One region of the Pantoea sp. X-Soil-MYKO-1785 genome, then DNA from elsewhere that is predicted to be linked to it. Evidence: predicted binding sites of a transcription regulator. Region 1 holds the regulator's gene; each other region holds the start of a gene.

Region 1 (7,986 bases):
AACGGCTGCGGCACAGACGCCGATCGCCTGAACAAAGCGCAGCGCCAGCATCAGATAAATATCATTGACCCACAGCATACCGGCGCAGCCGACGGCAAACAGCGCCAGACCGGCCAGCAATACCGGCTTGCGGCCGATGCGGTCTGACAGTGGTCCCCAGAACAGCTGACCGCAGGCAAATCCCGCCAGGAACAGGCTCATACTGGCGCTGATCAGGCCGGGTGAGGTGTTAAAGGTTTGCTGCATCGCGCCAAAGGCGGGCAGGTACATATCGGTGGCTAAAAAGCCCAGCATGCTCAGCAGAGCGAGATACGGCATAAATCCTTTTGACGGTGACATCTGATTCTCATTTTGCAGGTTGAACGCGGCAGAGTGTAAAAGGTGCGTTTGCCGCTGTGAAACGCTAATATTTGCCGGTTGCTGTTAAAAAATTTGAAGGCAGATTATGTGGTCAGAATATGCTTTAGAGGTGGTGGATGCGGTGGCGCGCGGTGGCAGCTTCAGCGCCGCGGCGCAGGAGCTGCATCGGGTGCCGTCAGCTATCAGCTACACCGTGCGTCAGCTGGAAACGTGGCTGGCGGTACCGCTGTTTGAGCGCCAGCATCGCGAGGTGGTATTAACCCCCGCCGGCGAGCATTTTGTCCGGGAAGGGCGCAGCGTTATCAAAAAAATGCTCGCCACCCGCCGCCAGTGTCAGCAGCTGGCTAACGGCTGGCGTGGACAGCTGAGTATTGCGGTCGACTGCATCGTCAAGCCGCAGCGCACCCGGCAGTTAGTCAAGGATTTTTACCGCCATTTCCCCGACATGGAGTTGCACATCAGTTATGAAGTGTTTAACGGCGTCTGGGATGCGCTGGCCGATGATCGGGTTGAAGTGGCTATCGGTGCCACTCAGGCGATACCGGTCGGCGGACGCTTTGCCTTTCGCGACATGGGGACGCTCAACTGGCGTTGTGTGGTGGCGCACCACCATCCGCTGACCGGGGTGAGCCAGATTGACGACGACACCCTGCGCAGCTGGCCGTCGCTGGTGCTGGAAGATACCTCGCGCGCGCTGCCGCGCCGGATGACGTGGACGCTCGACAATCAGCGTCGGCTGGTGGTGCCGGAATGGCAGACCGGACTGGATTGCGTGCTGGAGGGATTGTGCGTGGCGATGGTGCCTGGGCATCTGGCGCGGCCATTACTGGACAGCGGAGCGCTGGTAGAATTAACGTTGCCGGTCGCGTTTCCGGACAGTCCCTGTTGCGTAAGCTGGGCGGAAGATCGCGCATCACCGGCAACGGGCTGGTTACTCAGCTATCTGGGTGATGCGCAAACGCTTAATCAGGAGTGGTTAAGCGAAGATTAACGGCGGTAGTCGCGGAACGGACCGTCAGCCACCGAACGGCGTTCAATCAGCGTTGGGTGTACTTCGATGGTCTGAGAAATCTCACGTTTACTGGTGATGCGATCCAGCAACATCTCCAGCGCTTTCTCACCCAGTTGCGCTTTTGGCTGATGCACCGTGGTCAGCGCAGGCGCAAAGTAGCGCGCGTTGCGCACATTGTCATAACCGATCACCGAAATGTCCTGCGGCACCCGCAATCCCATCTCATCGGCGGCGCAAATCGCGCCCATCGCCATGATATCGCCCCCGCAGAACACCGCAGTCGGACGCTGTTTCTGCGACAGGATCTGCTGCATCGCCTGATAGCCCGACTCCGGCTCGAAGTCGCCCTGCACGATCCATTCGGCACGCGGCTGAATGCCTGCTTCTTCCAGCGCCTTGAGGAAACCCGCGTGACGTCCGCCGCCGGTGTTGCGTTCCATCTGGCCGGGAATCGCGCCAATATCACGGTGACCGCGCTCAATCAGATAACGTCCGGCCAGGTAGCCGCCCTGAAAGGCATTATCCAGCACCGTGTCGGTGAAGTCAGCGCGTGATTCACCCCAGTCCATCACCACCATCGGGATATTGCGATTCTCTTCCAGCATCTTTAACAGATCGTCCGGATACTCAGAGCACATCACCAGCAGTCCATCGACGCGCTTCTGCGCCATCATGCTGAGATAGGCACGCTGCTTTTGCAGGTCGTTGTGCGCATTGCCCAGAATCAGGGTGTAGCCTTTATCGAAGCAGTGATTCTCCACCGCTTCAATAATTTCAGCAAAGTAGGGCGCTTCGCTGGAGGTTGCCAGCAGGCCCAGCGTTTTGGTGTGATTCACCTTCAGGCTGCGCGCCACCGCGCTCGGTGAATAGTGCAGTTCCTGAATCGCCTGCCAGACCGCGTTGCGCGTCTCTTCAGCGACAAAACGCGTTTTGTTGATGACGTGCGAAACGGTGGTCGTTGAGACGCCGGCGCGTTTTGCCACATCTTTAATTGTTGCCATTAAAATCGGACTCCAGGGCTTATCTAACGCAATGATAAGCATAATGTTAAACGTTTGCGTCTGCTCAGGGTTTTCCCCGCAATTATGCAGCTTTTCTGACCGGTAAACAGGCGTCTGGCGGGTAATGAGCGCCTGAAAAGGAGAGCAAACGGAACCGGGATTGCGCGCGTTGCGCAACAAAGGCAGGATTCTAACAAGGCTGAACGGATAAAACGAGATTTTTACCAGCCCCTATGGGAAAATGGCTTATCCCTACAAAATATGTGACTAAGGAGCGCTAAATGAGTACTGATTTGAAACTGGCCCTGATGACTACCGTCGGCTGTCTGCTGATGATCGTCGCCTTTAGCTTTACAGCGGTGCTGCACTAATGAAAAAGCCGGGCATCGCCCGGCTTTTCTCTGTTTGATTTTCGCGTAGCGAAGCCGCTTAACGAATGGTTTTCGGGGTCATTACCCGCCGCGCGCCGATGTAGTGGCGCTGCCAGTAATCTTCACCCAGCGCACTGATCTGAATATCTTTGCCGGTGCGAGGTGACTGAATAAATTTGCCGTTGCCGAGATAAACCCCAACGTGATCGGCGGTGCCGCGACCATTAATCCGGAAGAAGACTAAATCGCCTTTCTCCAGCGACTCGCGTTTTACCGGCGCGGCGTCGCGCAGGTGGTACATCTCATTGGCGGTACGCGGGATCTTAAACTTGACCAGATCTTTATAGGCGTACCAGACTAGGCCGCTGCAGTCGAAACCGGTGTGCGGTGAGGTGCCGCCCCACTGATAGGGTTTGCCCAGCTGGCCCATCAGCTTGGTCATCGCCGTCTCACGCGCTTTCTGGTAGCGCTGACGATGTGACTTGCTCATTTTAATGGTGCCGATGTCACTGCTGCTGGCGTCTGCGGTTTTGAGCGTACGCTGATGGCCGTAACGTTTTTTACTGGCGGTTTTGAGTGGAGTTTTGCTTTTCTTTGCGGAAAGATGGCTGGCGCTGAGTTCGCTTTTTTTCTGTTTTTTGAGTTTGAGCTTCTGGATCGGGCTGACGCGTGTTTTCTTCGCCGACGTTTTCAACGGGCGACGCTTGCGGCGCTCATCTTCGCGCGCACTCTTTTTCTCTGCTTTATGCGAACTGACATTCACCGGCGCCTGCGGGGAAGCAGAAGCGATGTTGAAGAACAGTTGCGCAAAGGCAAGGATGAAAAGCGTAATGATTAAACGCATAGTCCGGTTTTAGTTAAGTTGTCAGGGCCACTACGCACCACGACAAAGTTGGGAATAATCTGATCCAGGATCAGTGCCGAAGCCATTCTAGTCCAGTTCGCCTGAAAACCGTAACGCCTTTTTTTATTAATCTTTCGGACACGCACAGTTGTGTCGAAAATGAGCATTTTCAGCATCTTATATCTACAAAACTATTGCAAATTATTAATATGTTACCTGCGGTTAATAATCATGGGTTAACAGGGCCGAAAACAGGAGTTAACAAACATGGCGATTTAATCGGGCAACGGCCAAAATCTCGTTTTCAGTCCTGGGGCGAAGTCGCTACAATAAACAAACACGAAGTAATGAATTAAGGAAGGCAATTATGAGTACTGTAGAAAAAATTCAGCGCCAGATCGCAGAAAACCCGATCCTGCTGTACATGAAAGGTTCCCCGAAACTGCCAAGCTGCGGTTTCTCTGCGCAGGCGGTTCAGGCGCTGTCAGCCTGCGGTGAGCGTTTTGCTTACGTGGATATTCTGCAGAACCCAGACATTCGTGCAGAGCTGCCGAAATATGCCAACTGGCCAACCTTCCCGCAGCTGTGGATTGATGGCGAACTGGTCGGCGGATGTGACATCATCGTTGAGATGTTCCAGCGCGGTGAACTGCAGTCGCTGATTAAAGAGACCGCAGAGAAGTTTAAAGAAGCGGAATAAAACAAAAAGGCCGACATCGCGTCGGCCTTTTTCATTGCAGATCCCTCAGTCAGCGCTCGCGGCTGCTTCGCCTTCGGCGAAGGGCAGGGGCCAGCCACCCAGCCGTTTCCAGCGATTCACCAGTTCACAGAACAAAATAGCGGTCTGCTGGGTATCATACAGCGCCGAGTGAGCCTGGGTGCTGTCAAACGCCATGCCCGCGGCTTTACACGCCTTCGCCAGCACGGTCTGCCCCAGCACCAGTCCGCTCAGCGCCGCGGTATCAAAGGTGGCAAACGGGTGGAAAGGGTTGCGCTTCAGGCTGGCACGCTCGGCCGCCGCGTTCATGAAGTTCAGATCAAAGGTCGCATTATGCGCCACCATAATGGCGCGATTGCAGCCGGTATCCTTAATGCCTTTACGCACCATCTTGAAGATGGCGTGCAGCGCCTCATATTCACTCACTGCGCCGCGCAGCGGATTGCTGGGGTCGATACCGGTGAACGCCAGCGCTTCAGGATGCAGTAGCGACCCGACAAACGGTTCAACGTGAAAATGCAGCGTCTGGTCGAGATGGATCCAGCCCTCGTCATCCATTTTCAGCGTGGTAGCGGCGATCTCCAGCAGCGCGTCGGTCTGCGCGTTGAAGCCGGCGGTTTCGACGTCGATGACCACCGGATAGAAGCCACGGAAACGTTGATTGAGTGCATTGGGGGAATTCGATTCAGACATCAGGATCTCATTGCAGAAAAAGGGCAGCGCGCATTATGGCAAAAATCTGGCCCGGGTGCAGCAGATGAAGAGGAGCAGAAGAGGTCAGCCCACCCGACAGGGCAGGCTGAAGAGCAGGTTTAGTTGCCCAGGCCGTGACCGGCGTGTTTGTTCTCGATCAGTTCGATTTTGTAACCATCAGGATCTTCAACAAAGGCGATGATGGTTGAGCCACCTTTCACCGGACCCGCTTCACGGGTGACGTTGCCGCCATCGTTACGGATACGTTCGCAGGCGGCAGCAACGTCGTCGACGCCCAGCGCGATGTGACCGTAAGCGTTACCGAGGTCATATTTATCAACGCCCCAGTTGTAGGTCAGTTCGATCACTGCGCCTTCGCTCTCTTCGGTATAACCAACAAACGCCAGCGTATATTTATATTCGGTATTTTCACTCTGACGCAGCACGCGCATGCCCAGCACGCGGGTATAGAAGTCGATTGAGCGTTGCAGATCGCCAACGCGCAGCATGGTATGAAGTAAACGCATAAACATCCTCTTTGATAATCAAAACGCCATCGCCGGATGACACAAGCGCTAAGTATAGCGATCAAAATCGCCAATGAATAATGGCTGCCATCCTGCCGGATAGCAGCCCGCTCTCTTACAGCGTTGGGTAATCGATATAGCCTTCAGCACCGCCGCCGTAGAAGCTCTCCGGACGCTGCGGGTTGAGCGGCGCATCCTGCTGCAGGCGCTCCACCAGATCCGGGTTGGCGATGTAATCGCGACCAAACGCAACCGCATCGATCAGGCCACGCGCAATCAGGTCGTCCGCTTTCTCAACGGTGTAGGCACCCGCACCGATAATCGCCCCAGGGAACAGGTTACGGACTTTTTCACGGAACGCGTCGCTGTATGGCTTACCGCCGGCCCAGTCAGGCTCGGAGAGGTGCAGATAGGCGATATTGCGCTTCGCCAGTTCACCGATGTACCACAGCGCCGCTTCTTCTTCATCCGGACCGTTGTCCAGATTCTGGAAGCTGCCGATCGGTGATACGCGGATACCGATCCGGTCAGCTGACCAGTTAGCGATCACGGCATCAACCACTTCCAGCGCAAAACGGCCACGTTTTTCAATGCTGCCGCCATATTCGTCGGTACGCTGGTTAGAGCCCGGCGCGAGGAACTGATGGATCAGGTAACCGTGCGCCGAGTGCAGTTCCAGCAGGTCGAAATCGGCTTCACGGGCGTTGGCTGCCGCCTGGCCGAAATCGGCCACGATCTGCTGAATTTCTGCCACCGTCAGTTCACGTGGCAACGAGGTCTCTTCGCGATAAACGCTGCCGTCAGCGGCACGCAGCGAGGTGCGGGTGCCAGCGGCGATAGCGGAGGGTGCAACCGGAGCTTTACCGTCTGGCTGCACGCTGTTATGTGAGATGCGGCCGGTGTGCCACAGCTGCACGGCAGTGTGTCCGCCAGCCTGATGAACGCCTTCGTTAATCGCTTTCCACGCCGCAATCTGCGGTTGAGTATGCAAGCCGGGTGCGCCGGCATAGCCTTTCGCCTGGAAAGAGACCTGGGTGGCTTCGGTAATGATCAAACCGGCACTGGCGCGCTGGCGGTAATATTCGCCCATCATCGGGGTAGGAATATCGCCTGGCTCAATACTGCGCAGACGGGTCAACGGCGCCATAAAAACGCGGTTTGGCACGGTAATCGCGCCGACTTTCAGCGGACGAAACAGCTGGGTACTCGCCATATTAGCTCCTGATTAGTAGACCAGTCGTCTACAAATGCTGTTTTTAAAAATCAGTGGATTTTTAGCCACTGTTCGATGGTACTTAATGCGAGTCGCAGCGGCTGCGGCTCACGGGAAATCTTGCTCTGTAAACTGGCTCCCAGCCACAGCAGTGACAGCAACTCGGCCATCTGTTCCGGCGGATGCGGTAACGACAGCGACTCCTGCTGCGCAGCGGCGCTCAGCGTGCGGGCATAGAGGGCAGTAATTTTTGCCGCACCCTGTTGCAGCGCGTCGCGCATCGGTTCAGAGAGATCGCAAACCTCAGCGGAAACCTTCACGCCGAGACAACCCACGATGTGCCCCTGCTGAGTGAACAGCTGTTCTGCCGCCCGGAAATGATTAAGCAGACGCTCGCGCGGGGTACCGTCTGGCTGATTAAGCTGCAACTCAACATCCTGCAGGAAACGCGCAAAATAGCGCTCCAGCAACGCCACGCCAAAGGTCTCTTTGGAACGGAAGTAATAGTAGAAAGAGCCCTTCGGCACTTCCGCCTGGGTCAGCAGTTCGCTGAGTCCCATGCCGGTAAAACCGCGTTGCAGACAGATCTGCTCACCAATGCGGAGCAGGTGTTCGCGGGTTTCATTGCGTTGTTGCGTCTTGTTCATGGCCCTCAGGTTAGTAGACCAGTCGGTCTAATGCAATGGCAGTCGATTCCGTTTGGCACAGAGTGTTCAGTATATTGGGGGTTGGCAGAGAAATCAGATGAACTTATGCTTATTTGTTGCACAAACCGGCTAAGATCTCTTCAATAGATTGTTCACTCTCTCAATCCGGAGTCGCGGTGGCCGAGCAGCTTGAATTTTTCCCGGTTCCCAGTCCCTGTCGTGGCATTTGCCAGAGCGATGCCCGCGGCTATTGTCTGGGATGTTTACGCAGCCGTGATGAGCGGTTCAACTGGTTGCGCTTTAGTGATGCGCAAAAGCGTGAGGTGTTGCGTCTCTGTTATCAGCGTCGCCTGCGCCTGCAGCGGCAACAGAATAAAGAGGAGCCGCTTGATCCACATCAGCCGAGCTTGTTCTGACGGTCTCTCGCTTTCCGTTATACTCTCTGACACATTCATTGCAGCCATCGTGCCACAGGGAGATCGTTATGTTACAACCGCAAGCCATCGCGTCGCAGGGTCCGGATTTTTCACCGTTGATTATGGGGTACTGGCGGCTGATGGAGTGGGGCATGTCGCCGCAACAGCGGGTGGCGTTTATTGA
Region 2 (7,986 bases), 1.6 Mb from region 1:
CCGGCGTTATTGACCAGCAGCGTCAGCGGCGCTGACTGTTGATCGAGCTGCGCAAACATCGCCATCACCTGGGCTTCATCGGCAATATCTGCCTGCAGCGCAAAGGCCTCGCCGCCCTGCTGCTGAATCTCTCTCACCACCTGCTGTGCTTCAGCCTCGCGCTGGCGATAATTGACCGCCACCCGATACCCTCTGGCGGCCAGTAATAACGCCGTGGCGCGTCCGATACCGCGGCTGCCGCCGGTAACCAGTGCTAATTTCATTTTGCCTCCAGATAAAAAAAGGGCCGACGAATCGGCCCTGCTCAGGTTTGATTAGCTGCTATACGGTTGGCGTGCGTTACTGATAGTCGCTCATCGGTACACAGGAGCAGAACAGATTGCGATCGCCAAACACATCATCCAGACGTTTTACCGTCGGCCAGTATTTGTTGTGACTGCCCGCCGGGAATACCGCCAGTTCACGGCTGTAAGGATGCGTCCACTCGCTGACGATTTCCAGCTGGGTATGCGGCGCATTCACCAGCGGGTTATCTTCCAGTGGCCATTCGCCCGCCGCGACCCGGTCGATCTCCATACGAATAGAGAGCATCGCATCAATAAAGCGGTCCAGCTCGATTTTGCTTTCCGATTCGGTCGGCTCCACCATCAGCGTGCCCGCCACCGGGAACGACATGGTTGGCGCATGGAAACCGTAGTCGATCAGGCGTTTGGCAATATCCAGTTCGCTGATGCCGGTCTGCTCTTTCAGTGGCCGGATATCGAGAATACATTCGTGCGCCACCCGACCATCACGGCCGGTGTAGAGCACCGGATAGGCCGACTGTAAACGACTGGCAATATAGTTGGCGTTCAGGATCGCCACTGAGCTGGCCTGCTTCAGCCCTTCTGCTCCCATCATGCGAATATACATCCAGCTGATCGGCAGAATAGAGGCGCTGCCAAACGGGGCCGCGGACACCGCACCCTGCTGGGTTAATACGCCATCGATCTGCACCACGCTATGGCCTGGAACAAACGGTGCCAGATGCGCTTTTACGCCAATCGGCCCCATTCCCGGTCCGCCGCCGCCGTGCGGGATACAGAAGGTTTTATGCAGGTTAAGGTGCGAGACATCCGCGCCAATGTAGCCCGGCGTGGTGATACCGACCTGGGCATTCATGTTTGCGCCGTCGAGGTAAACCTGACCGCCGTACTGATGCACAATCTGGCAGACTTCGCGGATAGTCTCTTCATAAACGCCGTGCGTTGACGGATAGGTCACCATGATGCAGGAGAGTTTGTCGCCCGCCTGTGCCGCTTTCTCACGCAGATCGCCGAGGTCGATGTTGCCCTGCTTGTCACAGGCCACCACCACCACATCCATGCCGGCCATCTGGGCCGACGCCGGATTGGTGCCGTGCGCCGAGCTGGGGATCAGGCAGAGGTGACGGTCGCCCTGATTGCGGCTTTCATGATAACGACGAATTGCCAGCAGACCGGCATATTCGCCCTGTGCGCCGGAGTTCGGCTGCATGCAAAGCGCGTCGTAACCGGTGAGCTGCACCAGCCACTGTGACAGCTGACCGATCATCTGCAGATAACCGCTGGCCTGTTCTGCCGGGCAGAACGGGTGCAGTTCGGCAAATTCCGGCCAGGTAATCGGGATCATTTCTGCCGCAGCATTGAGCTTCATGGTGCAGGAGCCCAGAGGGATCATCGCCTGATTCAGCGCCAGATCCTTTTTCTCCAGGCTGTGCATGTAGCGCATCATCTCTGTTTCGCTATGATGACGGTTGAACACCGGATGGGTCAGAATATCGCTGTGGCGCTGCAAACCGGCGGGAATCGACTGGCTCTCCAGCGCGACTTCGCTGTCGAGCTTATCCAGATCCAGGCCGTGCGCATCGCCCAGCAGAATGGCGAACAGCGCCAGAATATCTTCACGGCGGGTGGTTTCATCCAGCGTGATGCCAACAGCATGGTGAATATCGCTTCGCAGGTTGACGCCAAAGCTCTGGGCGCGGTTCAGCACCGCCGCTTTGTCTGTTACCTCAACCGTCAGCGTATCGAACCAGTGCTGATGACGCAGCGTCAGGCCACCCTGTTTCAGGCCCGCCGCCAGAATGTTGGTAAAACGGTGAATACGTGAGGCAATGCGTTTCAGTCCGGCCGGACCGTGGAATACCGCATACAGGCCGGCGATATTCGCCAGCAGCACCTGTGAGGTGCAGATGTTAGAGTTGGCCTTTTCACGGCGAATATGCTGTTCACGGGTCTGCATCGCCATGCGCAGCGCGCTATTACCGGCGGCATCGCGCGAGACGCCGATGATGCGGCCCGGCATTGAGCGCTTATGCTCATCGCGGCTGGCGAAGAAGGCGGCGTGAGGACCGCCGTACCCCATCGGCACGCCAAAGCGTTGCGCGGAGCCAAAGACAATGTCGGCACCCTGTTTGCCTGGCGCTTCCAGCAGAACCAGCGACATGAAATCTGCTGCGACGCTGACCACCACTTTGCGGGCTTTCAGCGTGGCAATCAGCGCGCTGTAATCGTGCGCTTCACCGGTGGTGCCAACCTGTTGCAGCAGCACGCCAAACAGATCGTCATGATCCTGCGCTTTTTCAGCCCGATCGATAATCAGTTCAAAACCAAAGGTTTCGGCGCGGGTCCGCACCACATCCAGCGTTTGCGGATGAATATCATCGGCAATAAAGAATTTGTTGGCGCTTTTCAGCTTGCTGACGCGTCTGGCCATCGCCATCGCTTCTGCCGCAGCGGTCGCTTCGTCCAGCAGCGAGGCCGAGGCGATATCCATACCGGTCAGATCGAGGGTCACCTGCTGGAAGTTTAATAACGCCTCCAGCCGTCCCTGCGAGACTTCCGGCTGATAGGGAGTATACGCGGTGTACCAGCCTGGATTTTCCAGCATATTGCGCAGGATAACCGGAGGGGTGATCACCGCACTATATCCCATCCCGATCCAGGATTTATAACGCAGATTCTGGCTGGCAATCGCTTTCAGTTCAGCCAGCGCCTGTTGTTCCGTCGCCGCTTCACCTACCGCTGGCGGGCCGGGCAACTGAATGTCGGCCGGGACAATGGTGCCGATTAACGCCTCCAGCGAGGGGGCACCAATCGCCTCAAGCATCATCGCTTGCTGCTCGGGTGAAGGACCGATATGGCGCTCAATGAATGCACCGTTGTGTTCAAGCTGGCTGAGAGTCTGGGTCATTAGCAGTAAATCCTGAATCGGGCTGGGGAACAGAAAGTGCAAACAGAAATCTGCGGCCTCTGCGCGAGGCCGCCTGACGATTACTCGTCGATAGAGGCTTTGTAAGCGTCCGCATCCAGCAACGTGTCAATTTCAGACTCGTCGCTGGCTTTGATTTTGAATAACCAGCCGCCGCCATAAGGTTCGCTGTTGACCTGCTCTGGCGAATCGGACAGAAGCTCGTTGACCGCAACAATCTCACCGCTGATCGGTGCATAGATGTCGGAGGCTGCTTTGACGGATTCGGCGACCGCACACTCTTCACCGGCAGCAAAGGTTGCGCCGACTTCAGGCAGATCGACAAATACCATGTCACCCAGCAATTCCTGCGCGTGTTCAGTGATGCCTACGGTGTAAGAACCATCTTCTTCTTTGCGCACCCACTCGTGGCTGTCGCGGTACTTCAACGTATTCGGCACATTGCTCATTGGCCATTTCTCCTGAATAAAATTTACTGGGCGACCGGTTTACCGGCGCGGACAAAAATCGGTCGGGTAACCTTTACCGGCATCTGGCGGTTACGGATCTCAACGATGGCGGTGTCACCGATACTGGCTGGGACGCGCGCCAGGGCAATGCTGTAACCCAGAGTGGGCGAAAACGAACCGCTGGTGATGATTCCTTCCTGTGGCTGGCCCTGATCGTCGGTAAAGCGCACGGGCAGGCCGTTACGCAGCACGCCTTTTTCGGTCAGGATCAGCCCGACCAGTTTTTCAGTGCCGCGTTCGCGCTGTAACGTCAGCGCTTCACGCCCGATAAAGTCACGGTCGGCCGGTTCCCAGCTCACCGTCCAGCCCATGTTGGCAGCCAGCGGTGAAACGCCTTCGTCCATCTCCTGACCGTACAGGTTCATGCCGGCTTCCAGCCGCAGCGTGTCACGTGCACCGAGACCGGCAGGTTTAACCCCGGCGGCCAGCAGCCGTTGCCAGAAATCGGCCGCCTCTTCTGCCGGTAACGCAATCTCATATCCCGCTTCACCGGTGTAGCCGGTGGTGGCAATAAACAGCGCCTCCGCCTGCACGCCGAAGAACGGCTTCATGCCGGAAACCGCCTGCCGTTGTGCCTCGCTGAACAGCGTCTGCGCTTTTTGCTGGGCCTGCGGCCCCTGCACGGCAATCAGCGCCAGATCGTCACGTTCGGTGAGCGTAATGCCATAGCCCTGCGCATGTTCAGCGATCCAGCCGAGGTCTTTCTCCCGCGTCGCGGAGTTCACCACCAGCCGGAAAAAGTCTTCGCTCATAAAGTAAACAATCAAATCATCAATGACGCCACCCGATGCATTCAGCATGCCGGTATAGAGCGCCTTGCCGGGCTGAGTCAGTTTTGCCACGTCATTTGCCAGCAGGTAGCGCAGGAATTCGCGGGTACGCGGGCCTTCCAGGTCAACAATGGTCATGTGGGAGACATCAAACATGCCGGCGTCATTGCGCACCGCATGATGCTCATCCATCTGGGAGCCATAGTGCAGCGGCATCATCCAGCCATGAAAATCCACCATGCGAGCGCCGCAGGCCTGATGCTGTTCAAACAGAGGTGTTTGCTGAGTCATAACCATCCTGTGCAGAAGCGAGTGAGTACCAAACCGCGCCGCAAACCGTGCCGACGCAAACGTTCTCTTTAAGCTGACGTTACCACCGAACCTGACGATTCACCATAAGCAAACCGGGGTCGAAAGCTGATGCACAGCCTAACCAGGAATAATCACCGGCAGGATAAAAAACTGCGATTTTGTGATTAATCGCGCAATAAATGTAGGGAGGTTAAATATACGCAGCAAATTTATGCGAGAAGCCGTTCAGGATGTTAAAAAAATGCCGTCACCGACAAGTCACCAAATAAGAAAAAGTAATGCGAATTGAGCGGCAAAATTAGAATAAATCAAACGAGGGGCGATAGTGGTGCGGCACTGCCTTGTGATGGTGCAGAGGGGTTTCAGACAGAAAAAAAGCCAGCAAATGCTGGCTCAGAAGCGGGTCAGATCGGGGTTCAGCGTAGCCACGCCGGCAGGTCATTCAGGCCCATCGCCTGCTTCAGCATCCGCGGTTTAACGCCCGGCAGGCTGTCTGCCAGCTTCAGGCCGACATCGCGCAGCAGTTTTTTGGCCGGGTTGTTACCGGCAAACATCTCGCGGAAGCCCTGCATGCCAGCCAGCATCAGCGCGGCGCTGTGCTTGCGGCTGCGTTCGTAGCGGCGCAGATAGAGGTGCTGTCCGATATCTTTACCCTGCTGATGCAGTCGGCGAATCTCACCGATCAGTTCCGCCGCGTCCATAAAGCCCAGGTTTACGCCCTGCCCTGCCAGTGGATGAATGGTGTGGGCCGCATCCCCGACCAGCGCCAGACGATGTGCGGCAAAATTACGCGCATAGCGCGCCGTCAGAGGAAACGATTTACGCTCGCTTTCCAGCTGGCACAGGCCGAGCCGCATATCAAACGCCACCGACAGCTGCTGATTGAATAACGCTTCCGGCATGCTCTCCAGCCGGCTCGCCTCCTGCGGTGACAGCGACCAGACAATCGAACTCAGATGCGGGTCCTGCATCGGCAGGAAAGCCAGAATACCGTCGCCATGGAACACCTGACGCGCTACCGCATCGTGCGGCATCCCGGTGCGGACGTTAGCGACCAGCGCGTGATGATCGTAATCCCAGAAGGTCAGCGGGATATCGGCTTTGTTACGCAGCCAGGAGTTGGCTCCGTCAGCCGCAATCATCAGACGCGCGGTTAACATATTGCCATCCTGCAGGGTAATAAAGGCTTCGTTATCGCCAAACGCCACCTGCTGCAGCTCGGCGGATGCCATCAGCGTCACGTCGCTGCAGGCGCTGGCGCGTTGCCACAGGGCGCGATGAATCACCGGATTTTCGATAATATGGCCCAGGTGAGACAGCCCCTGCTGTCGATCGTCAAAGGCGATACTGCCGAAACTGTCCTTATCCCACACTTCCATACCGTGATACGCACTGGCACGCAGCGAGAGAATGGTCGACCAGACATCCAGCTTCTGTAGCAGACGCTCACTGGCCGCATTGATAGCCGAGACGCGAATCGAGGGTGTATCACTCAGGCTGACTGGCGGCTCGGGAGATTTTTCCAGTACCGCGATGCGCAGTCCGCTGCCCTGCAGGCCACAAGCCACTGCCAGTCCGACCATACCGCCACCGGCAATCACCACATCAAAAGTTTGCATCAAAGCCTCTTTATTAACGCTTAACCCAGCCAAGCGTGCGCTCAGCCAGTTGATTTCGTAGCCACGGCAGATGATCCATCGCCAGCAGACCCAGATTACGCCCGATGACCAACGGCGTATGACGGTTGGCAAAGATACGCACTAAGCCGTCGGTAATACCGATGGTCGCGGCGCGATCCTGCTCACGGCGCTGCTGATAATGTTGCAGTACCGCATAGCTGCCGGGATCCTTTTGCTGTTGATGGGCTGACGCCAGCGTCCCGGCCAGCGACATTACGTCACGCAGGCCAAGGTTAAAGCCCTGTCCGGCAATCGGGTGCAGCGTCTGCGCCGCATTGCCGACCACCGCCACACGATGTGTGACCGGCTGTAGCGACCGGTGCAGCGCCAGCGGGTAATATTCACGCTGGCCGGCATGGGTAAATTTGCCCAGCCGCCAGCCAAACGCCCGCTGCAGTTCACTGAGGAATTCGGCTTCGCTCCAGCGCGTGAGCGCGTCACGCTGTGACAGCGGATGGCACCACACCAGCGACAGGCGATGATCTGACATCGGCAACAGGGCCAGCGGACCGTGCTCGGTGAAGCGTTCAAACGCCTGCCCCTGATGTGGCAACGCCGTAGTGACGTTGGCAATCAACGCCAGCTGCTGATAGTCATCGGTTTGCCACTGAATGCCGCAGGAGGCGGCCAGCGCAGAGCGTGAGCCGTCTGCCGCCACCAGCAGATCGCCATTTAGCTGCTCGCCATTATCAAGCGTTACCGTTACCTGTTGCTCGCTGCGGCTGGCCTGAGTAACGCGAGCCGGACAGCGCAGAGTGACGCCCGGCGCTTTCTTCAGTTCAGTAAACAGACGCTGTCCGACATCAAACAGCTCTACCACCTGCCCCAGCGCCGGAATGTCATAGTCAGCCGCCGCCAGCGAAACAAAGCCCGCATGACCGCGATCGGAAACATGAATCCGGGTAATTGGCGTGGCGCAGCCGGCAATGCGCTGCCACAGGTTGATATCGGCCAGTTGCTGGCAGGTGCCCGCCGCCAGCGCAATGGCGCGACCATCATAGCCGGGGTGTGCCCGGCTGGCGGGTTCGCTGCTTTCAATCAGCGTCACCGGCAACCGGCCCTGGGTCAGATGGGATATTGCCAGCGCCAGCGTCGCGCCGGTCATGCCGCCACCGGCAATCAGAATGCTCATGCTGTTTTTGCCGCCGCCATTAATGCTTCGATCGCTGCGGCATCCTTCACCACGCTGTCGGTAAGATTTTCATTGCCGGTTTCGGTGATCAGAATGTCATCTTCGATACGAATACCAATGCCGCGATATTCTGCCGGTACATCGGCATCCGGGCCGATGTAAAGCCCTGGCTCAATGGTCAGGACCATGCCTGGCTCAAGCACGCGATCGCGGCTGGGCGTGCCATAGTGACCGACATCATGCACATCTAACCCCAGCCAGTGGCTGAGGCCATGCATATAAAACTGGCGATGCGCCTCTTCGGCAATCAGTGTGTCGACCTCACCCTGCAGCACCCCCAGTTCAACCAGTCC
Region 3 (7,986 bases), 2.4 Mb from region 1:
ATTGGGCTGCCGTCGGTGTAGACCATGGTGACGCCGCGCAACAACAGCATCATCACCAGCGTGGCGATAAATGCCTGCACCTTACCGCGCGCCACGATGGTGCCGGTCAGCGCACCGATCGCTGCGCCGAGCGCCAGAGACGCCGCCACGGCCACCAGCGCATTCACTTCCATGCCAACCAGCGACGCGCCTACCGCCCCGGTCAGCGCCAGCAGCGAGCCCACCGAGAGATCGATACCCGAGGTCAGAATCACCAGCGTCATGCCGACCGCCATAATGGCGTTCACCGAAGTCTGCTGCAGAATGTTGAACAGGTTGGCTACGGTAAAGAAGTTCGGGCTCTGACTCGCCACCACGGCAATTAACACCATCAGCGCAATCAGCGACTTTTGTTCCAGTAACCAGCTTTTGCTAAACCAGCGGCGGCTGGCAGGTAAAGATTGGGTCGTCATACCACTAAATCCTCGCTGTGTTGCTTGCCTACGGCGGCGGCCATCAGGCTCTCCTGAGTGGCTTCTTCACGGGTAAATTCGCCGCTTAAACGGCCTTCATGCATCACCAGGATGCGGTCACTCATTCCTAATACTTCCGGCATTTCAGAAGAGACCAGGATGATGCTCAGCCCTTCGGCTTTAAACTGGTTAATCAGCTGGTAGATCTCTTTTTTCGCGCCAACATCGACGCCACGGGTCGGCTCATCAAGAATCAGCACGTTGGGACGGGTCATCAGGCCGCGGGCAATCGCCACTTTCTGCTGATTGCCGCCGGAAAGCAGCCCGATCGGCTGAGCCATAGAGGGGGTTTTCACGTTGAACAGCCGGATAAAGTCACCCACCGCCAGCTGCTCAGCCGCATGCTTCAGCGTGCCGCCGCCATGACTGAAATAGCGCAGCGCGGTCAGCGACATGTTCTCTTTGACCGACATGCCCAGCACCAGGCCGTCACGCTTACGGTCTTCCGAGATATAGACGATGCCGTTAGCCAGCCCATCCTGTGGCGAACGCGTCACCACTTCCCGACCGCTGAGCCACAGGCTGCCCTGATAGCGCGGCAACGCGCCATACAGCACTTTCATCAGTTCGGTACGGCCCGCGCCCATCAGTCCGGAGATGCCCAGAATTTCACCTTTGCGCAGGCTGAAGCTGACGTTGTGCACGCCGGGACCGCTGACGTTGTCGACTTTCAGCCGCACCTCGCCTGGCGCCTGATCCAGATGAGGATACTGATCTTCCAGTTTGCGACCGACCATCATTTCGATCAGGCTCTCTTCGGTCAGTTCGCTGACCGGACGCTCGGCAATAAACTGGCCGTCACGGAACACCGTGACGTCATCGCAGATCTCAAAGATCTCTTTCATACGATGTGAGATATAGACGATGCCGCAGCCCTGCGCTTTCAGTTCGTTGATCACCCGAAACAGCGACAGCGTTTCGGTATCCGTCAGCGCATCGGTCGGCTCATCCATGATGATCACCTGCGACTCAAAGCTCAGCACTTTGGCAATTTCGACCATTTGCTGATCGCCAATCGACAGATCGCCGACCAGCTTGTGGCTGTTGAAGCGCAGATTAAGCCGCTTAAGCAACGCATCCGCTTCGGCATACATGCGCGTCCACTGGATGCGGCCAAAACGGTTAACAAATTCGCGACCGAGAAATATATTCTCCGCCACGGTTAACTGAGGGATCAGGTTCAGTTCCTGATGAATAATGCCGATGCCCGCTTCCTGTGACGCTTTAGGGCCATTGAAGCGGGTCTCCTGGCCGAGCCAGTGCAGCGAACCGGCGTCGAACTGATAAATTCCGGTCAGCACTTTCATCATGGTGGATTTGCCGGCACCGTTTTCACCCACCAGCGCCATAACGCGTCCTGCCCGGACATTCAGCGAAGCACCCTTCAGGGCTTTTACCCCAGGGAACGATTTTTCAATGCCGTTGAGCTGCAGTAAAGGTTGCATAGCGGCCTCAGAAGGTCACACCGGCGCTCAGGATGACATTCGCAAACGGAGAACACTCTCCGCTGCGAATGACCGCCTGACTGCGTTGCGTTTGTTGTTTGAATTGTTCATGGCTGGTGTAGCGGATGGTGATGCTATTCCCCTGGTGCTGTTGCAAGGCTTCGAGCACGGCGAGCAGTGCGCGATGGAGCGGCGGATTGTGCTGCTTAATCTCCTCCGCAATCAGGGCGCTTTCTACCTGCATCTCAAGCGTGACGGCCTTAACCACCTCGATAAAATCGGGCGTACCCGGTATCAGGGCTAAATCGATGCGTTGCGGTCCTGCCGGGATCGGCAAACCGGCGTCGGCAATCGTCAGCGTATCAGTGTGACCCAGACGGGCAATCACGTGAGAGAGTTCAGCGTTTAACAAGCGACCTTTTTTCATTTTTCACTCCACAGCGAAACGTTTCGCTGACAGGAGTGTATGAAAAGCCGCCAGCAACTCAATCGGCGAAGCTGAAATTTGTGATCGCTATCGAAACGTTTCGCTTATGCGGCGGAAAATTTGAATTAAGGCGGGCAGCAGGGCAGAAAAAAGGACCGCTGATGCGGTCCCGGGCTGGACGTTTAAGGCAGTTTCTTCACCTGTTTAACGTCCATTTCGATGCTGTTGAAATCTTTATCCAGCTCACCGGTCAGTTCAACGGTATCTTTTGGCGAGATAGTCTGGCCGTTCCAGTGCTTATGGTCGATCTCGACTTTCATGGTACCGGTCTGATCGCGGAACAGATAATCTTCATCGCCGATCTGTTTTTCCAGCTTACCGCGTACGGTAATCCAGCTGTCATCCTTCATCTCTTCTGCCTGCTTCACCGTCACCACACTGGTGTGGTCAGCGCTAAAGCCGCCCTGTCGGCTCTGAACCTGTGCCGCCGGGGCGTTGGGGTCGACGAAGCCGCCTTGCTGAGCAGCAAAAACCGGGGCAGAAGCCAGCATAACGACAGCTAAAATTGCAGCGTGCTTTTTCATTTTGTCACCTCGTTTCCATGATGTGTTTCGTTTTGTTGAGCCTAGTTGACCATAAGGTTCTTAACAGCTTCTTAAGAAGCAAAAATAAGCCATTTTCGCCGAAATGCGCTGTACAAGCGGCTGTCTGCTTCGTATAAAGCGCTATCACCGCCGGGAGAAATGATGCGTATTTTACTGATAGAAGACGATCGCTTAATTGGCGACGGGATTAAAGCGGGACTGGGTAAGCTGGGATTTAGCGTCGACTGGTTTACCTCCGGCGAGGCCGGATTTCAGGCATTAAACGCCGCGCCGTGGGATGCGGTGATCCTCGATCTGTCTCTGCCCGAACGGGACGGGCTGGATATCCTGCGACAGTGGCGTCAGCAAGGGCAGGATGTGCCGGTGCTGATCCTGACGGCGCGCGATGCGCTCGATCAGCGAGTCGAAGGGCTGCAGATGGGTGCGGATGATTATCTCTGCAAACCGTTCGCCCTGACCGAAGTGGCAGCCCGCTTACAGGCGCTGATCCGCCGCCGGCATGGTCAGCTGCAACCGGAGCTGCGTCATGGCAACGTGGTACTGAAGCCCGACAGCCACAGCGTCACCTGCGACGGCCAGCCGATAGAGCTGAAAAGCCGCGAGCTGGCGCTGCTGGAGCTGTTTATGCGCAACCCTGGACGGGTGCTGACCCGCAGCCAGCTGGAAGAAAAACTGTATAGCTGGGACGCCGATGTCTCCAGCAATGCGGTGGAAGTGCATATTCATCATCTGCGTAAGAAACTCGGCAGCCAGTTTATCCGCACGCTGCACGGCGTCGGCTACACCCTTGGAGCGACAGAATGCGATCGATAAGTCTGTTTCTGCGGCTTGGCATCGGTTTTGTGCTGCTGCTGGGCATCTGCTGGGCCAGTGCCAGCCTCAGTGCCTGGCATCAGACGCGAGACACCATTAACGAGCTGTTCGACACCCAGCAGATGCTGCTGGCCAAGCGCCTGCTGACCCTCGATTACGCCTCGCTTGACGCGCCGTCACTGCCAAAAACCCGACAGCTGCTGCGGCACCACCGTGGCGATCAGGATGATGACGCGCTGGCATTTGCTGTCTTCACCCCTGATGGCCGGCAGGTGCTCAACGATGGCGATAATGGCAGATACCTGCCGTTTGAGGCGGACTACCAGGGGTTTCATGATGGCCAGCTCACTAATGATGATGACCGCTGGCGTTTTGTCTGGCTGACCACGCCAGACAAGCAGTTCCGCGTGGTGGTCGGCCAGGAGAGAGAATATCGCGATGAGATGGCCGGTGATCTGATGCAGGCCAGCGTATTACCCTGGCTGATCGCCCTGCCTTTTATGCTGCTGCTGCTGATCGGCCTGGTCTGGTCGGAATTACGTCCGTTAAAGCAGCTGGCTACGCAACTGGCGCAGCGAGCGCCGGATGACGGTACTCCTTTGCAGGCCGAACGGGTGCCGAAAGAGGTGCAGCCGCTAATTTTTGCGCTGAACGGCCTGTTCAGCCGCATCAATGCAATGATGCAACGTGAACGGCGTTTTACCTCAGATGCCGCGCATGAGCTGCGCAGTCCACTGGCTGCGTTGCAGGTGCAAAGCGAAGTGATCCAGCTGGCCGTCGACGATGAAGCGATGCGCACCCATGCGCTGAAACAGCTGGATAGCGGCATTACGCGCGCCACCCGGCTGGTGGATCAGCTGCTTACCCTGTCGCGGGTGGAAGCGGATGATGCCCGCAGTGCCTTTGAACCGGTGTCGTTAAAACAGACGCTGCAGGAAACGCTGGCGGCGCAACTGCCGCTGGCGGATAAAGCTGGCGTAACCTTGCGTCTGCACGCGGAAGCTGAACCAGTAATTCAGGGCCATCCGCTGTTGCTCTCGCTGCTGGTACGCAACCTGCTGGATAACGCGATTCGCTATACTCCCGCCGGCAGTGAAGTGGATGTGCGGCTCGCGGCCAACAGCCTGTCCGTCGAGGATAACGGAGAGGGTCTGAGTGAAGCCGATCGGCAACGGTTAGGCGAGCGTTTCTGGCGACCGCCCGGCCAGGAGAAAAGCGGCAGCGGGCTGGGATTATCGATTGTGCGCAATATCGCTCAGCTGCACGCGATGCAGCTGGCGTTCAGCCAGCGCCCGGGCGGCGGATTGTGCGTAACGCTGCGCTGGTCATAAAAAACCCACCGGTCAGGCGGGTTGCACAGGTTAAATCTCGACCTGAGTGCCTAACTCAATCACCCGGTTTGGCGGGATCTCAAACTGGTCCGGGGCGCGTAACGCATTGCGCTGCAACGCTAGGAACAGCTTGCCACGCAGCCGCAGATACCACGGCCGTTTGCCGATAATCAGCGACTCATGCGACATAAAGAAAGAGGTCTCCATCATCCGGCAGTTCAGCCCTTCCAGCCCACAACGGTGGAAAATCTCCTCCACGTTCGGCGTTTCGCGCCAGCCATAGCTGGCCACCACGCGCCAGAAGGTCGGCGATAGCTGCTCAATCGTCACCCGCCGCACATTGTGCACGTAGGGCGCATCCTCAGTACGCAGCGTCAGCAGCACTACCCGTTCGTGCAGCACTTTGTTGTGCTTGAGGTTATGCAGCATGGCAAACGGGATCACGTTCAGTGCGCGCGACATATAGACCGCGGTGCCCGGCACCCGCACCGGCGGCGATTTCTCCAGTGATGCAATCATCGCCTCCAGTGAATTGCCGTGCTCATGCATCCGACGCAGCAGGCGGAAACGTTCGCTTTTCCACGTCGTCATAATGATAAACATCACCAGGCCGAGGCAGAGCGGCAACCAGCCACCCGAGAAGATTTTAACCAGGTTCGCGGTAAACAGCGGCACGTCGATAAACAGCATCAGCAGCAGGATCACGCCAACCGCCAGCTTGTGCCAGTGCCAGTTTTTAATCGCCACGGTGCAGGAGAGAATCGAGGTCAGCACCATAGTACCGGTCACCGCAATGCCGTAGGCCGCGGCCAGATTGCTGGAGTGTTCAAAGCTGATGATCACAATCAGCACCGCGAAATAGAGCACCCAGTTGATCATCGGAATATAAATCTGGCCCGATTCACGCTCCGAGGTATGAATGATCCGCATACCGGGCAGATACCCGAGCCGGACCGCCTGACGCGTCAGCGAGAAGACGCCGGAGATCACCGCCTGCGAGGCGATGACCGTCGCCAGGGTCGCCAGAATCAGCATTGGGATCAGCGCCCAGTCGGGTGCCAGCAGGAAAAAGGGGTTCTTAATCGCTTTAGGATCGCTGAGCAGCAGCGCGCCCTGACCAAAATAGTTCAGCACCAGTGACGGCAGCACCACTGAAAACCACGCCAGCCGGATCGGGATTTTACCGAAGTGGCCCATATCAGCATACAGCGCTTCCACGCCGGTAATTGCCAGCACCACCGCGCCCAGCGCGAAGAAGGAGACTGATTTGTATTGCAGGAAGAAGTTAACCGCATAGGCAGGATTGAGCGCCTGAAGAACTTCCGGGTTCTTGATGATGCCGTTAACGCCGAGGATCGCCAGCACCAGAAACCACAGCAGCATCACCGGCGCAAACAGCTTGCCGACCATGCCGGTTCCGTGTTTCTGAATCGCAAACAGCAGCGTCAGCACCGCAATCGACAGCGGCACGATAAAGGGATCAAGCGACGGCGCGGCAATTTCCAGACCTTCTATCGCCGACATCACTGAAATCGCTGGGGTGATCACCACTTCGCCATAGAAGAAGCTGCCGCCAATCAGGCCCATAATCACCAGCACCGCCGTGGCGCGGGCACCGGTATGACGGCCCGCCAGCGACATCAGGGTCAGTATTCCCCCTTCGCCAGCATTGTCGGCCCGCATGACATAGCTGATGTATTTCAGTGAAACCACCAGCACCAGTAGCCAGAAAATCAGCGACAGAAAACCAAATACCGCGCCGCGTTCCACGCCGAAGCCAAACTGGCCGGAGAGGCATTCCCGCAAGGTATACAGCGGACTGGTGCCGATATCCCCATAGACAACACCAATAGCGGCCAGCGTTAGCCCACCAAGTGACTGCTTATTATCCGAGCTCATAGAGTTATCTTTTGTTGGAGTCTAAGAGGCGCAAAAACCCCTCGCTCAAGCCATCAAAAAGCGCACAGTATGCACGTATTGCCAAAAATTCCTATCCCCGGTTAACCTGACCACCGGCGGAATGCGGCGGTTTTTACCTCAGAAACCGCGGCTTAGGGCCGCTTTCCCGTTAACCGAATCTTCTGCAACAAAAAAGCTGACAGCTATCAACGCTTTCACGCATCATTATCTATAGAGTAAGGCGCTTGCTTAAGCGCGGCGGCCCGACGATCGTAAGGACATTGATGTGATTATGGCTCAACCCCATCTTTTGGCAGAAAGAATTTCTCGCCTCAGCAATGCGTTAGAAAAAGGCCTGTATGAACGGCATCATGCCATTCGCCTTTGCCTGCTGGCCGCGCTCAGCGGTGAAAGCGTATTCCTGCTGGGTCCGCCTGGCATTGCCAAGAGTCTGATTGCCCGCCGCCTGAAATATGCCTTCCAGCACGCCCGCGCCTTTGAATACCTGATGACCCGTTTCTCCACCCCGGAAGAGGTGTTTGGCCCGCTGTCGATCCAGGCGCTCAAAGATGAGGGCCGCTATCAGCGCCTGACCAAAGGCTATCTGCCCGACGCGGAGATTGTGTTTCTCGATGAGATCTGGAAAGCCGGTCCGGCCATTCTGAATACCCTGCTGACCGCGATTAACGAACGCCGCTTCCGCAACGGCGACAGCGAAGAAAAAATTCCGATGCGGCTGCTGGTCACCGCCTCCAACGAACTGCCGGAAGCCGACAGCGGTCTGGAAGCGCTGTATGACCGAATGCTGATCCGCTTATGGCTGGACAACGTGCATGAAAAGCAGAACTTCCGCAGCATGCTGACGCATCAGCAGGATGAAAATGCTAATCCGGTGGCCGAATCGCTGCGCATCAGCGATGAAGAGTATGCCCAGTGGCAGCTCGGCATCAGCCA
Region 4 (7,986 bases), 360 kb from region 1:
GACTGTGTACAACACCGGGCTCTGCGCCACCGAACAGGATGCTGAAACGCGCCATGACAGGACATGCTTCCCCGATACTGACCTCGCTGCTCGATACGGACGCCTATAAGCTCCACATGCAGCAAGCCGTCTTCCACCGCTATCATGATGTCACGGTGGCGGCGGAGTTTCGCTGCCGCGGCGACGAACTGCTGGGCCTCTACGCTGATGAGATTCGTGATGCGATTCGCGCAATGCAAACGCTGGCGCTGACCGATGACGAATATCACTGGTTATCCCGTCTGCCCTTCTTTCAGCAGGATTACCTGAACTGGCTGCGCGATTTTCGCTACAACCCCGATCAGGTTGAGGTACGTAATCACCACGGCAAACTGGAACTGCGTATTCAGGGACCGTGGCGTGAAGTGATTTTGTGGGAAGTGCCGCTGCTGGCGCTGATCAGTGAAGTGGTGCATCGTCATCGCACCCCTGAGATCACCACGCAACAGGCGGTCGACCATCTGCAGGATAAGCTTGCCGACTTTACTCATCAGGTGACCGATCTGGATATGTCACGCTTCCACCTGATGGATTTCGGTACCCGCCGTCGCTATTCACAGGATGTCCAGCAGGCGATTGTGGCAACGCTGAAACAGGACTTCCCGTGGCTGATCGGCACCAGCAACTACGATCTGGCGCGTCGCCTGACGCTGACGCCGGTCGGTACGCAGGCGCACGAGTGGTTCCAGGCGTTCCAGCAGATCAGCCCGGTGCTGGCCAACAGTCAGCGCGCCGCGCTGCAGGCGTGGCTGGACGAATATGATGATCAGCTCGGTATCGCCCTGACCGACTGTATCGCCATGGATGCTTTCCTGCGTGATTTCGGTCCGGTATTTGCCCGACGCTATCAGGGGCTGCGTCACGACTCTGGCGATCCGGTCGAATGGGGCGAGAAAGCCCTTGCCCACTATCAGAAGCTGGGAATCGATCCGCAAAGCAAAACGCTGGTTTTTTCCGACAATCTCAACCTCGACAAAGCGCTGGCGCTTTATCGCCACTTTGGTCAGCGTGCCAACGTCATTTTCGGCATCGGTACCCGCCTGACCTGCGATATTCCGGGCATTACGCCACTGAATATTGTGATCAAGCTGGTGCAGTGCAACGGCAAACCGGTGGCGAAACTGTCCGACAGTCCGGGTAAAACCATCTGCCAGGATAAAGCCTTCGTCCGGGCCCTGCGCAAAGCCTTTGACCTGCCGCTGGTGAAAAAAGCGAGCTAAGCCACTTCTTATCGGGGCGTTGATGCGCCCCGCTTCTGCTGTAATAAATCATCCATTCCGCCGGATTTTGCTTGTTTCCTGAAGACTCGCAAGTAACATAGCAAAACCCCCGGTTCGGGGACCTTTTTACTCACTTCTTCTATATAGAGAGATATTTATGAGCGTTGTGCCTGTAGCGGACGTACTGCACGGTCGCGTCGCGGTTGACAGTGAAGTCACCGTACGTGGTTGGGTGCGTACCCGAAGAGATTCAAAAGCCGGTCTTTCCTTCATCGCCGTATATGACGGCTCCTGCTTTAATCCCGTTCAGGCAGTCGTCAATAATTCTCTGAATAATTATCAGGATGAAGTATTGCGTCTGACCACCGGCTGTTCCGTGATTGTCACCGGCACCGTGGTGGCCTCGCCCGGTCAGGGCCAGGCTTTTGAGATTCAGGCAACCCGTCTTGAGGTTGTTGGCTGGGTGGAAGATCCTGACAGCTACCCGATGGCGGCGAAACGTCACAGCATTGAGTATCTGCGTGAAGTGGCTCACCTGCGTCCACGCACCAACCTGATCGGTGCCGTCGCCCGCGTTCGTCATACTCTGGCGCAGGCGCTGCATCGCTTTTTCCATGAAAATGGTTATTTCTGGGTCTCCACTCCGCTGATTACCGCCTCGGATACTGAAGGCGCCGGTGAGATGTTCCGCGTCTCAACGCTGGACCTTGAGAACCTGCCGCGCAACGATCAGGGCAAAGTCGATTTCAGCGAAGATTTCTTTGGCAAGGAAGCGTTCCTGACCGTTTCTGGTCAGCTGAACGGCGAAACCTATGCCAGCGCCCTGTCAAAGATTTATACCTTTGGCCCGACCTTCCGCGCAGAAAACTCTAACACCAGCCGCCATCTGGCGGAGTTCTGGATGCTGGAGCCGGAAATTGCCTTTGCGTCGCTGGATGATGCAGCTGCGCTGGCGGAAGCGATGCTGAAGTATGTGTTCAATGCGGTGCTGGAAGAGCGTGCTGATGACATGGCGTTCTTTGCTGAGCGCGTTGACAAAGAAGCGGTTGAGCGCCTGCAGCGTTTCATCACTACCGACTTCGCCCAGGTCGACTACACCGACGCGGTTGAGATTCTGATCAACTGCGGTCAGAGCTTTGAGAATCCGGTGTCGTGGGGTATCGATCTCTCCTCTGAGCATGAACGTTACCTGGCCGAGAAGCATTTTAAAGCGCCTGTGGTGGTGAAAAACTACCCGAAAGACATTAAAGCGTTTTATATGCGTCTGAACGACGACGGTAAAACCGTAGCGGCGATGGACGTACTGGCACCGGGCATCGGTGAAATTATCGGTGGTTCGCAGCGTGAAGAGCGTCTGGATGTTCTCGACGCACGTCTCGAAGAAATGGGTCTGAATAAAGAAGATTACTGGTGGTATCGTGACCTGCGTCGCTACGGTACCGTGCCACATTCTGGCTTTGGATTAGGTTTCGAACGTTTGATCGCTTATGTCACCGGTGTACAAAATGTAAGGGACGTTATCCCCTTCCCACGTACTCCACGTAATGCGAGCTTCTAACTTTCTGCATTAATTATAAGAAATTCATATATATAAAGAGGTCGGCACTGCCGGCCTTTTTTTATTTTTGTAAATTTTGAGTTCTCTCACAAAGTTCCGTGTTTTTTACATTTTGTAATACATATTTTCCTTTTGAAACCAGATTACGAGTTTCGTAGCATTTTCGAGGTAGAATTAAGGCTGGGGGGATGGAAAGATGCGTGCAGACACAGGAAGACACCAAACTTCTTTCAAGGTTCCCGTAAAGGTTTCTTGACGGCAGTGGCAGGTGTACAAATAACTCCAACGAGGGTAATGAATAATGATGAAGCGCAATATTCTTGCAGTGGTTATCCCTGCTCTGTTAGCCGCAGGCGCAGCAAACGCAGCCGAAATTTATAATAAAGACGGCAACAAACTGGACCTGTACGGTAAAGCCGTTGGCCTGCACTACTTCTCTGATAACGACGGCAACGATGGCGACAATACTTACGTTCGCTTCGGCTTCAAGGGTGAAACTCAGATTAACGACCAGCTGACCGGTTACGGCCAGTGGGAATACAACGTTCAGGCTAACAACTCTGAAGGCGATGATGCGCAAGACGGTAACAGAACCCGTCTGGGCTTTGCCGGTCTGAAATTCGGTGATGCTGGCTCAATCGACTACGGCCGTAACTACGGTGTGGTTTACGATGCAATCGGCTGGACCGATATGCTGCCAGAGTTCGGTGGCGACTCAGGATACTCAGATAACTTCATGAACGGTCGTAGCACCGGCCTGCTGACTTACCGCAACACTAACTTCTTTGGCCTGGTAGATGGCTGGGATTTCGCCGTTCAGTATCAGGGCAAAAACGAGCGTGATGAAATTCGTCGTTCGAACGGCGACGGCTGGGGTCTGTCAACTTCTTACGTCTCACCAATCGGTGTAGGTGTTGTGGGTGCCTATAGCAGCAGCGACCGTACCGATGCACAGGCCGCTGGCGTTGCAGCTAACGGTACTGTTGTAGGTCAGGGTAAACGCGCTGAAAACTGGGCAACCGGTCTGAAGTATGATGCAAACAATGTCTACCTGGCGGCTTACTACGGTGAAACCCGTAACTCAACGCCGTTCACGCTGACAACTGGTCCGGGCACCGATACCACCGCTTTCGCCAACAAAGCACAGAACATTGAACTGGTTGCACAGTATCAGTTCGACTTCGGTCTGCGTCCATCTATCGCCTACGTTCAGTCTAAAGGCAAAGATATCGAAGGCGTGGGCGATGCTGACCTGATCAAATACATTGATATCGGCGCAACCTACTACTTCAACAAAAACATGTCTACCTATGTGGACTATCAGATCAACCAGCTGGATGACAACAACCGTCTGGGTCTGAACACTGATGATACTGTAGCGGTTGGCCTGGTTTACCAGTTCTAATCTCGCTGTCAGAAGATGTTTAAAGACGGGGCCATCGGCCCCGTTTTTTTATGTCTGTTAGCCGGCAATAGCGCATTTCTCCTGCTCCTTTCCTCATTCATGCTCCACTGACGGCGGGCAGAGCGGAAGCAGGCGCGCAAAATGTATCAATAAGTCTCGCAAACGGTTGGCTTTTGCCTGGCCTGACGCTAACCTGAGAGCTCATTTTGCTAACGTTCCCGCTACTGGACCTGACTCATGTTTGAATCGATCTCTGCTGCACCCGCCGATCCCATTCTTGGGCTGGCCGATCTGTTTCGCGCTGATGACCGCCCTAACAAAATTAACCTCGGTATCGGCGTCTATAAAGACGAAACCGGCAAGACCCCGGTGCTGACCAGCGTTAAGAAAGCCGAACAGTACCTGCTGGAAAACGAAACCACTAAAAACTATCTCAGCATTGATGGTCTGGCTGATTTCGCCCGCTGTACCCAGGCGCTGCTGTTTGGCAACCAGAGCGCGCTGATTACCGCCGGTCGTGCGCGTACAGCACAAACCCCAGGCGGAACCGGTGCGCTGCGCGTGGCGGCGGATTTCCTTGCCACCCAGACCAGCGTTAAACGGGTTTGGGTCAGCAATCCCAGCTGGCCGAACCATAAAAATGTGTTCAATGCTGCCGGTCTTGAGGTATGTGAATACCAGTATTACGATGCGGAAAATCACTCGCTGGATTTTGATGGCCTGCTGGCGTCGCTGAAACAGGTGCAGGCGGGCGACGTGGTGCTATTCCACGGCTGCTGCCATAACCCAACCGGCATCGATCCCACGGCTGAACAGTGGCAGCAACTGGCACAGCTGTCGCAGGCTGGCGGCTGGTTACCGTTATTCGACTTTGCCTATCAGGGCTTCGCCCGTGGCCTGGAAGAAGATGCGGAAGGACTGCGTATTTTTGCCGCGTCGCATCAGGAACTGATTGTCGCCAGCTCCTATTCAAAGAACTTTGGTTTGTATAACGAGCGCGTCGGGGCCATTACGCTGGTGGCCGCTGATGCCAACGTGGCCGATACCGCCTTCAGCCAGGTGAAATACACTATCCGCGCCAACTATTCCAATCCGCCGGCTCACGGTGCGGCCGTGGTTGCCACCATCCTCGGCAACGATGCCCTGCGTACCATCTGGGAGCAGGAGCTGTCAGACATGCGCCAGCGTATCCAGCGTATGCGTCAGTTGTTCGTGAATACCCTGGCAGAGAAAGGTGCGCAGCGTGACTTCAGCTTCATCATCCGGCAGAACGGGATGTTCTCGTTTAGCGGCCTGACCAAAGATCAGGTGATTCGCCTGCGTGAAGAGTTTGCGGTCTATGCGGTTAACTCAGGACGGGTAAACGTGGCGGGCATGACGCCAGACAATATGTCGGCGCTGTGTGAGGCGATTGTCGCGGTGCTGTAATCGTGATGAAAAAATGGGCCAGCCGGCCCATTTTTTATTGCAGAAAAGGATTACTGATCCGTTCACGGCCCAGTGTTGAAATCGGCCCGTGCCCCGGCAGGAAAGTCACATCATCGCCCAGCGGCAGTAATTTTGTCCGGATGGCGTCGATCAGCTGCTGATGATCGCCCTGCGGGAAATCAGTGCGGCCGACACCGCCGTTGAAAATCACATCGCCTGAGATCAGTAGGCGTCCCTGACGATCAAAGAACACCACGTGACCTGGCGAATGGCCCGGACAGTGTAATACCTCCAGCGTCACCAGTCCGACCTGCACGCTGTCACCCTCTTCCAGCCAGCGATCCGGCGTGAAAGGCGCACACTCGTCCAGCCCGAACATGCGGCTCTGCGTCGGTAACGCTTCCAGCCAGAACGCATCGCGTTTCTGCGGTCCAACGACGGGCACCTGATAAAATGCCGCGAGTTCGACCGCCGCCCCGACATGATCGAGATGACCATGGGTGAGCAGAATCTGCGCGGGTTTCAGTTTGTGTTGTTCCAGCGTTTGTTTGATACGTTCGGCATCACCGCCCGGATCGACCAGCGCCGACTCCCCGGTGGTATCGCACCAGATAACCGAGCAGTTCTGAGCAAAGGCTGTAACAGGAATAATATGGTAATTCATAACGCTCCATGACCGGCTCACGCAGCGTTGCCGGCGTCGTTACCAGTGCCTGATCGGCCCGGTATCAATGTGCACAAAGTTGCTGCGAGGATAATATCCTACACCACCCGCGCGCAGAGATAACGCCGCTTTGCGTACATTGGCTAAGCTAACGCCTTCAATGTGGAAATCCATCGCCTGTCCTTTGGTGTGGTAGCTGTGTTTCGCCACGCCTGGGCCGCTCTCACGCAACATATTATTGGTGGCCAGGGAGCGATAACCGGAAACCAGCTGTACCGGCTTACGGGTTTCCAGCAGCGCCTGCAGACGGAAAATCTGGTCGAACAGATGGGGGTCGATGCTTTTCACTTTATTGGCGCGATAGTCACGGAAAAAGTGATTTAATCGTGACAACTCATCCCTGTCGTAACTCTTACCATTAAAAAATTCAGTTTTAAGGGTTTCACCCGTATGAAGATTATTAAGCGTTAATACCCGCGGGCGAGAAGTTGAAAGTGAAGCCCTTGCAGAAGCCGGCAATAATGCCAGTCCGGCGGCAGCACTTCCGCAAAGCAGTAGCTTGCGACGAAAAGAATCAATAGTAGACATTAACCGTATTACCTGAGAGTGAAGCCATAGAAATGTGCAAAAAGCGCACAGGCCGAACCATAACTTTCTCTCACAGAGGCGTCAACCCATCGTGGGCAGCTTTGTGCGGCGATCCCGGGTGGGATCGCCTTTTAATGAAGAAGTACATTCGCGGAGGAAGAGGCCTAACGATTGAAAATCAATCACTAGAGCAGCAATTGTTCAGCCCGTAATAGCGCCTGGCTGCCTGAACGTGCCGTGTCATCATAATTGTAAATATCTGTTCGGAACTGCGGTTTGCCGTCATCAGCGACCCAGGCGGTCAGATAATAGAGGTTGACCGGAATACGATGGCGAATCGGCACGTAGCGGGTATCGCCCTGCTTCAACGTGCTGGAGATGCGGGAATCATTCCATCCCGCATCCTGCAGCAACAGTCCGGCCAGTTCAGAAGCCTTGTTTACCCGCACGCAGCCTGAGCTCAGCGCACGGATGTCGCGCTGGAACAGATTATGATTCGGCGTGTCATGCAGATAGATAGCATCCGAACTCGGCATGTTGAATTTGTAACGTCCCAGCGCGTTCATCTGACCTGGAGCCTGCCGCAGACGATACGGGAACGAGGAGGCTGATACCATGCTCCAGTCGATCATGCTGGGGTCAATCACCTCGGCATCTTCACTCCAGCCTGACAGCAGCGTATAGCCATGTTTATACAGGTAGCCAGGGTCCTGCTTCACCTTCGGAATGATATCTTTGCGCACCAGCGTGGTCGGCACGTTCCACGGTGGATTCAGTACCACGTTGTTCAGCGCACTGCGCATCAGCGGCGTTTTACGATCGGGACGACCGACGATCACCCGTGATGACAAAATCTTGTTGCCATTGTTGTAGTAAATCAGTGAGTAGTTGGCGATGTTCACCATAATGCCGTTGTGCATATCATCCGGCAGCAAACGCAGTCGCTGGATATTCAGCGCCAGCAGGGAGGCGCGCATCTGCGGTGACACGTTAAGCCACTGACGCGTTCTGGCACCGATTGCTCCATCGCTATCCAGTCCCTGCCACTGTTGAAAACGTTTCACCGCCGCCACCAGCGTCGTGT

Evidence for each region. Region 1 encodes PurR, which represses purine synthesis genes. Its sites were predicted from a motif close to CANGCAAACGTTTGCNTG; they were not measured.
Region 2: the regulator PurR is predicted to act here: its motif matches at 4,854-4,871, upstream of gcvT (glycine cleavage system aminomethyltransferase GcvT).
Region 3: the regulator PurR is predicted to act here: its motif matches at 2,396-2,413, upstream of rbsD (D-ribose pyranase).
Region 4: the regulator PurR is predicted to act here: its motif matches at 4,378-4,395, upstream of AC6I8D_RS06630 (amino acid aminotransferase).

The regions. Positions count from the first base shown of each region.
Region 1 is NZ_AP036000.1:1,796,022-1,804,007, forward strand. It holds gene punC (purine nucleoside transporter PunC) at 1-339, opposite strand, end outside; gene punR (DNA-binding transcriptional activator PunR) at 446-1,351, shown strand; gene purR (HTH-type transcriptional repressor PurR) at 1,348-2,373, opposite strand; gene cydH (cytochrome bd-I oxidase subunit CydH) at 2,655-2,744, shown strand; gene AC6I8D_RS08365 (C40 family peptidase) at 2,803-3,588, opposite strand; gene AC6I8D_RS08370 (Grx4 family monothiol glutaredoxin) at 3,953-4,288, shown strand; gene rnt (ribonuclease T) at 4,334-4,999, opposite strand; gene gloA (lactoylglutathione lyase) at 5,119-5,526, opposite strand; gene AC6I8D_RS08385 (alkene reductase) at 5,642-6,739, opposite strand; gene AC6I8D_RS08390 (TetR/AcrR family transcriptional regulator) at 6,790-7,386, opposite strand; gene AC6I8D_RS08395 (DUF1289 domain-containing protein) at 7,563-7,802, shown strand; gene AC6I8D_RS08400 (aldo/keto reductase) at 7,871-7,986, shown strand, end outside.
Region 2 is NZ_AP036000.1:3,408,506-3,416,491, forward strand. It holds gene AC6I8D_RS16120 (SDR family oxidoreductase) at 1-263, opposite strand, end outside; gene gcvP (aminomethyl-transferring glycine dehydrogenase) at 340-3,213, opposite strand; gene gcvH (glycine cleavage system protein GcvH) at 3,294-3,680, opposite strand; gene gcvT (glycine cleavage system aminomethyltransferase GcvT) at 3,704-4,801, opposite strand; gene ubiI (FAD-dependent 2-octaprenylphenol hydroxylase) at 5,239-6,441, opposite strand; gene ubiH (2-octaprenyl-6-methoxyphenyl hydroxylase) at 6,455-7,633, opposite strand; gene pepP (Xaa-Pro aminopeptidase) at 7,630-7,986, opposite strand, start outside.
Region 3 is NZ_AP036000.1:4,180,988-4,188,973, forward strand. It holds gene rbsC (ribose ABC transporter permease) at 1-452, opposite strand, end outside; gene rbsA (ribose ABC transporter ATP-binding protein RbsA) at 449-1,957, opposite strand; gene rbsD (D-ribose pyranase) at 1,965-2,384, opposite strand; gene AC6I8D_RS19855 (YgiW/YdeI family stress tolerance OB fold protein) at 2,567-2,968, opposite strand; gene qseB (quorum sensing response regulator transcription factor QseB) at 3,131-3,802, shown strand; gene qseC (quorum sensing histidine kinase QseC) at 3,790-5,133, shown strand; gene kup (low affinity potassium transporter Kup) at 5,164-7,032, opposite strand; gene ravA (ATPase RavA) at 7,325-7,986, shown strand, end outside.
Region 4 is NZ_AP036000.1:1,431,355-1,439,340, reverse strand. It holds gene pncB (nicotinate phosphoribosyltransferase) at 54-1,259, shown strand; gene asnS (asparagine--tRNA ligase) at 1,417-2,817, shown strand; gene ompF (porin OmpF) at 3,119-4,222, shown strand; gene AC6I8D_RS06630 (amino acid aminotransferase) at 4,460-5,650, shown strand; gene AC6I8D_RS06625 (MBL fold metallo-hydrolase) at 5,685-6,314, opposite strand; gene mepK (peptidoglycan L,D-endopeptidase MepK) at 6,354-6,902, opposite strand; gene ldtD (L,D-transpeptidase) at 7,088-7,986, opposite strand, start outside.